DNA from 3 places in the Streptomyces sp. NPDC043878 genome. Region 1 is predicted to be linked to each of the others. Evidence: riboswitches for the same ligand, from Rfam matches in the RefSeq annotation. Region 1 holds a riboswitch; each other region holds the start of a gene.
The links. A riboswitch is a leader RNA that binds a small molecule or an ion and turns the genes downstream of it on or off. The one in region 1 is predicted to bind S-adenosylmethionine.
Positions count from the first base shown of each region.

Region 2: another riboswitch for S-adenosylmethionine. It lies ahead of thrC (threonine synthase); the one in region 1 lies ahead of AC07AZ_RS15715 (amino acid ABC transporter permease).
Region 3: another riboswitch for S-adenosylmethionine. It lies ahead of AC07AZ_RS10210 (aminotransferase class V-fold PLP-dependent enzyme); the one in region 1 lies ahead of AC07AZ_RS15715 (amino acid ABC transporter permease).

Region 1 is NZ_JBWKDW010000010.1:10,988-13,245, forward strand. Features, by position in the region: gene AC07AZ_RS15710 (glutathione S-transferase C-terminal domain-containing protein) at 1-150, shown strand, start outside; SAM riboswitch class IV at 249-356, shown strand; gene AC07AZ_RS15715 (amino acid ABC transporter permease) at 750-1,733, shown strand; gene AC07AZ_RS15720 (amino acid ABC transporter ATP-binding protein) at 1,730-2,258, shown strand, end outside.
Region 2 is NZ_JBWKDW010000007.1:89,506-91,763, reverse strand. Features, by position in the region: gene thrC (threonine synthase) at 1-1,196, opposite strand, end outside; SAM riboswitch class I at 1,212-1,366, opposite strand; gene AC07AZ_RS12185 (glucosyl-3-phosphoglycerate synthase) at 1,526-2,258, shown strand, end outside.
Region 3 is NZ_JBWKDW010000005.1:275,362-277,619, forward strand. Features, by position in the region: gene trpD (anthranilate phosphoribosyltransferase) at 1-601, shown strand, start outside; SAM riboswitch class IV at 686-802, shown strand; gene AC07AZ_RS10210 (aminotransferase class V-fold PLP-dependent enzyme) at 983-2,258, shown strand, end outside.

The DNA of each region.
Region 1 (2,258 bases):
CGCCACCTCGCCGCCCATCCGGCCTTCGCCGCCCACCTCGACCTCGACGGCATCGCCCGCCGCCATCACGCCCGTTGCCGGGGCCTGGAGGCGGCCGGAGCGGCCGTCCAGATCCTCGACTGGGCCGCCCACGCCGCCCTCCGGCCGTAGCGGCGCCCCCGGCCGGTCCCACGCCACCGACCCGCTGTTCCAGCAGGTGGACGGGTGTTGACATCGGATCGGTCGATTGTCTTGACTTACGCCCAGAAGGTCATGAGCGTCAGCGACAGGCCCTGGCTGGCTGACCGGCAACCCTCGCACGCGGTGGGGTGCCCCAGGTGACGACCGGACCGACGACTCTTCGGTAAGCGCGAGGCCCACAGGGCCGGAACAGTGACGGTGACGACATGTACGCAGCTCCCAGGACGGCCGCACGCCGCTCCGCGGGCTGCGTACCGCCGTACGCGAACATCCTGGTCGCCGATCGTGCCGTCGATCTGCTCCGCGTCAACAGCGCACTGTGTACCGCACCGGGCCGTGCCCGCTGTCGGGGCTGACGAACTCCCCCCAGCCCTCACCGCACCGCTGCCCGGCACGCCGCTCGTCCCCCTGACGAACACCGCCCGCACGGTGCGCCGTTGTCCACCCAGCACCCCTCCGTACGTTCCGTGCGTCCCGCCGCGCCGCAGGCCGATCCCCGCCCTGCCGTCGCGCCGCGGCCGCTCGCGCTCGTCGCGGTCCCGGGAGTCCGACTCCGCCGGAGCCCCTCCATGAGTGAACCCCCTGGCGCCACCCTGTCCCTCGCCGAGGCGCCACCACCCGCCGACACCCCGTCAAGACCCCTCACCGCACAGCGCGTTCAGCCGCTGCGCCGCCCCGGGCGGTGGATCGCCACCGCGGTGGTCCTGGTCCTGGCCGCGCAGTTCGTGCACGGACTGGTCACCAACCCCTTCTACCAGTGGGACCGTTTCGGCTACTGGTTCCTGCGGCCGACCATCGTCGACGGACTGCTCATCACCCTCGAAGTCGCTGCCTACAGCGCCGTGCTGGGTCTGCTCGGCGGCGTCCTGCTCGCGCTGGCGCGGCTCTCCCGGAGCCCCGTCCTGCGCGCGGTCAGCTGGACCTACGTCTGGGTGCTGCGCTCGGTGCCCCTCATCGTGGTCCTGATCTTCCTGTACAACTTCAGCGCGCTGTACCAGACACTCAGCGTCGGAGTGCCCTTCGGCCCCGCCTTCTTCCGCTTCGACGAGTCGCGGCTCGCCACCGACATGGTCGTCGCCGTCGTCGGCCTCAGCCTCAACGAGGCGGCCTACGCGGCCGAGGTGGTCCGCGGCGGCATCCTCTCCGTCGACCAGGGCCAGCACGAGGCGGCCGCCGCCCTCGGGCTGCCGAAGGGCTACCAGTTCACGAAGATCGTCTTCCCGCAGGCCCTCAGGTCCATCGTCCCGAACTACGTCAACCAGCTGATCGGCCTGGTCAAGAGCACCTCGCTGGTGTTCTACGTGTCCCTGCTCGACCTGTTCGGCTCGGCGCAGACGATGGGCTCCACCTACCCCGGTGACATCGTGCCGCTGCTCCTGGTCGTCACCGTCTGGTACCTGATCCTCACGACCCTCGTCTCCGTCGTCCAGTTCTACGTCGAGCGGTACTACGCCCGGGGTGCCACGCGCTCCCTGCCGCCGACGCCGCTGCAGAAGCTGCGCACCGGTCTCACCGACCTCAGGGCCCGCATACGCAGGGAGGCCGCCGTATGAGCGCCGACGTCATCGAGGCCGCGCCCGCCGCGGTCGAGGTCCACAACGTGCACAAGTGGTACGGCGCCCACCGGGTGCTGGACGGCATCGATCTGACCGTGCGACCCGGCGAGGTCACCGTCGTCCTCGGCCCGTCCGGCTCCGGCAAGTCCACCCTGCTGAGGGTCGTCAACCACCTGGAGAAGCCGGAGATCGGCCATGTCAGCGTGGGCGGCGAGCTGATCGGCGTACGGCGGCAGCGCGACCGAAAGGAGAGGGGGGTCCCCCCGGCCGAAGGCTGGGGGAGGCTCAAGGAACTCAGCGAGCGGGAGATCCTCGCCCAGCGCAGCCGGATCGGTTTCGTCTTCCAGAACTTCAACCTCTTCCCGCACCTGACCGTCCTCGACAACGTCGCCGCCGCCCCCGTGGCCACCGGGAAACTCTCCAGGGCCGCGGGGCGGGAGCTGGCCCGCGCACTGCTGGACCGGGTCGGCCTCGGGGACAAGGCCGGCGCCTACCCCCGGCAGCTGTCCGGCGGCCAGCAGC
Region 2 (2,258 bases), on a different contig from region 1:
AGGCCGTCACCCGTGTTGAGCACGACCGTCGTCAGCGTCGGGTCCAGCAGACCGCTGTCGACCAGCTTCTTCGTGACCCCCACCGTCACCCCGCCGGCGGTCTCGGCGAAGATGCCCTCGGTCCGGGCGAGCAGCCGGATCGCGTCCACGATCTGCTCGTCGTTCACGTCCTCCACCGCGCCGCCCGTGCGGCGCGCGATGTCGAGGACGTACGGCCCGTCGGCCGGGTTGCCGATGGCCAGCGACTTGGCGATGGTGTCCGGCTTCTGCGGCCGCACGACGTCGTGGCCCGCCTTGTAGGCGGCCGACACCGGGGAACAGCCCTCCGCCTGCGCGCCGAAGATCTTGTACGGCCTGTCCTCGACCAGCCCGAGCCTGATCAGCTCCTGCAGACCCTTGTCGATCTTCGTGAGCTGGGAGCCGGAGGCGATCGGCACCACGAGCTGGTCGGGCAGTTCCCACCCCAGCTGCTCGCAGATCTCGTAGGCCAGCGTCTTGGAGCCCTCGGCGTAGTACGGCCGCAGGTTGACGTTGACGAAGCCCCAGCCCTCGCCGGCCGGGTCGCCGATCAGCTCGGAGCAGAAGCGGTTCACGTCGTCGTAGTTGCCCTCGATGCCGACGAGCTCCCCGCCGTACACCGCGGCCATGACGACCTTGCCCTGCTCCAGGTCGTGCGGGATGAACACGCAGGAGCGGAAGCCGGCCCGGGCGGCGGCGGCGCCGACCGCGCCGGCCAGGTTGCCGGTGGAGGAGCAGGACAGGGTGGTGAAGCCGAAGGCGCGGGCGGCCTCGATGGCCTGCGCGACGACGCGGTCCTTGAAGGAGTGCGTCGGGTTTCCGGAGTCGTCCTTGACGAACAGCCGGCCGGCGTCGACGCCCAGCTCGCGGGCCAGGTTGTCGGCCCGCACGAGCTTGGTCCAGCCGGGGTTGATGTTGGGCTTGTCCGCCACGTCGGCCGGGACGGGCAGCAGCGGCGCGTACCGCCAGATGTTCGCCGGTCCCGCCTCGATGCGCTTGCGGAGTTCCTCGGTGTCGTAGGCCGAGAAGTCGTAGGCGATCTCGAGCGGGCCGAAACACTCCTCGCAGGCGAAGACCGGGCCGAGGGGCACCCGGTGGCCGCATTCGCGGCAGGAGAGCGCGGCGGCGGGGCCGAGGTCCACTGAGTCGGTGGTGCTTGCAACGGTCTGCACAGCCATGGAGGCGAGGCCCTTTCCTCATCTTCCTCACGACGCGTTTCGCCATGAGACGGATTTGGCACCTTCCCTAGCCGGGAGCCTCGCGTGATGATCAACAGTGATCCACGAGACCGGCTGGAGGGTTGCCGGGGCTTCAACGGGCCGTATCCCTCTGCCCCTCTGGATGAGCGGTATGTAGTTGTACGCGCAACGACCCCCGACATGCGATGGTCATCAGCGTTGTTCAAGACTGTAACCGAAGGCCAGGACAGTTGAGATAGTCGTCCGCACCGCGAGATGGATCACAGCCGATCACCTCTCGCCGACAGAACGCAGAGGAGCCGCGCACTGTGCTGGAAGAAGTCGAGCGCTGGCTGAGCAACCGCTCCTGGTCCATGACCAGTCGCCCGCTGCACAAGGTCCTGGCCGCGAAACGCATGACGGGCCAGACGGTCTCCGTCGTGCTGCCCGCGCTCAACGAGGAGGAGACGGTCGGTGACATCGTCGCCGTGATCCGTCACGACCTCATGCATCAGGTCCCGCTCGTCGACGAGATAGTCGTCGTCGACTCGGGGTCGACCGACCGCACCTCCGAGGTGGCCGCCGCGGCCGGCGCCCGGGTCGTCCACCGCGACGACATCCTGCCGCACATCCCGCCCGTGCCGGGCAAGGGCGAGGTCCTGTGGCGCTCGCTCCTGGTGACCAGCGGGGACATCGTCTGCTTCATCGACGCGGACCTGAAGGAGTTCTCCTCCGACTTCGTCTCCGGGATCGTGGGGCCGCTGCTCACCGATCCCGGGGTCGACCTCGTCAAGGCGATGTACGACCGTCCGCTCGGCGGCAGGGCCGGCCAGGGCGGCCGGGTCACCGAGCTGATGGCCCGCCCGCTGCTGAACATGCACTGGCCCCAGCTCGCCGGCTTCGTGCAGCCGCTCGGCGGCGAGTACGCGGCCCGCCGCTCCCTCCTGGAACAGCTCCCGTTCCCGGTGGGCTACGGCGTGGAGCTGGGCATGCTGGTCGACGCCCTGCACCTCGTCGGCCTCGACGCCCTGGCCCAGGTCGACGTCGGAGTGCGCAAGCACC
Region 3 (2,258 bases), on a different contig from region 1:
GGCCGAGGAGGCCGGGATCACCTTCTGCTTCGCCGTGAAGTTCCACCCGGCGCTGCGCCATGTGGCCGCCGCGCGCGGTCAGCTGGGCATCCGGACGACCTTCAACTTCCTCGGTCCGCTGACCAACCCGGCCAAGGTCAGGGCACAGGCGGTCGGGGTCGCCGACCTGCGGATGGCGCCGATCGTCGCCGGGGTCTTCGCCGAGCGCGGCAACTCCTCGCTGGTGTTCCGGGGCGACGACGGCCTGGACGAGCTGACGACCACCGCGACCTCCCGGGTGTGGGTCGTGCGGGACGGCAAGGTCACCGAGGAGCCCTTCGATCCCCGGGACGTCGGCCTCGACCTGGTGCCGGTGGAGGCCCTGCGGGGCGCCGACGCCTCGTTCAACGCGGAGGTCGCCCGGCGGGTGCTCGACGGGGAGACGGGGCCGGTACGGGACGCCGTCCTGCTGAACTCGGCGGCCGCGCTGGTCGCCCTGGAGCCCGGCAACGGGCCGCTGGCCGAGCAGATCCGGGACGGCATGGCGAAGGCCGCCGAGTCGATCGACTCCGGTGCGGCCCGGCGGACGCTGGAGCGCTGGGTGGCGGTCAGCAACGCCTGACGACGGCACGGTGTGACGCGGGGCGCGGTCCACGATCCGGACCGCGCCTTGCGCGTACGGAGCCGTGTGGCAGGATGTCCGGCAGGTCATGAGTGACAGTCATGAGGCCCCGGCCGACTGTCCGGCAACCCTCCGTCCGTGGCGGGGTGCCCCGGGTGAAGACCAGGCCGCAGGCAGCGAGGTCTGCGGCAAGCGCGGACCCCTCCCACTCGTTCGAGTGGACGAAGCCCAGGGGTCCTGGTCTCGAGGGAGTCCTCCGTGAGCAAGCGAATGCGATAGGGCCGCAGAGCCCCGCCTCCGCATCCCCTCTTCTCCAGCCTTTCCCGCGCCGGGCCGTGTCCGCCCGCGCGTGATTCCGCCGCTTCTCACGGGAGTTCCCCCATGTCTGTCTCCACCGCTGCCGCCGCCCGGTCGCTTTGTGCCCCGCTGCCCGTTCTGGGCGCGGACGTCACCGTCCCGCTCGTCACGGGCGGCGAGGTCACCTACGCCGCGCTCGACTACGCGGCCAGCGCCCCCGCCCTCCAGCGGGTCTGGGACGACGTCGCCGCGTACGCCCCGTACTACGGCAGCGTGCACCGCGGTGCCGGATACCTCTCGCAGCTCTCGACCGACCTGTTCGAGAACGCCCGCCGGACGGTCGCGGAGTTCCTCGACTGCCGCGGCGACGACCAGCTGGTCTTCACCCGCTCCACCACCGACTCCCTCAACCTGCTGGCCGCCGCGCTGCCGGCCGGCTGCCAGGTCTTCGTCTTCGAGACCGAGCACCACGCCTCGCTGCTGCCCTGGAAGGACGCCCGGGTCACCTACCTCGACGCCCCGCGCACCCCGCGCCAGGCCGTCGAGACCCTGGAGCGCGCCCTCGCCGGCCGTGACCCGCACGGTCCGGCCCTGGTCTGCGTCACCGGCGCCTCGAACGTCACCGGCGAGCTGTGGCCCGTACGGGAGCTGGCGGCCGCCGCGCACGCCCACGGCGCCCGGATCGTCCTGGACGCCGCCCAGCTGGCCCCGCACCACCCGGTGTCGGTGCGGGAGCTGGACGTCGACTGGGTCGCCTTCTCCGGGCACAAGCTGTACGCGCCCTTCGGCTCCGGCGTGCTGGCCGGCCGCGCCGACTGGCTGCGGGAGGCCGATCCGTACCTCGCCGGCGGCGGCGCCAGCCGCAAGGTCACGCGGCGCGAGGACGGGGGAGTGGACGTCGAGTGGCACGACACCGCCGCCCGCCACGAGGCCGGCTCGCCCAACGTCATCGGCGTGTACTCCATCGCCTCCGCCTGCAAGGCCCTCACCGAGGCCGGCTTCGACAACCTGGTCGCCCGGGAGCGGCAGCTGATCGACACCGTCCGCGCGGGCCTCGCCGAGGTGCCGGAGGTGCGGGTGCTGTCGCTCTTCGGGGACGACGCCCCGCGCGTCGGCGTGATCTCGTTCGTCGTCGAGGGCTGGAACAGCTCGCACTTCGCCGCGGCGCTCTCCGCCGAGTACGGCATCGGCGTCCGCGACGGCCTCTTCTGCGCCCACCCCCTGGTCCGCACCCTGCTGGGCGGCGAACCCGGGACCCAGGGCGAGTGCGGTGCCCCCGAGGCGGCGCCGGGCGAGAAGTCCCTCAACGCGATCCGGGTGAGCTTCGGCGCGGGCACCCCCGACGAACACGTGGAGCGCT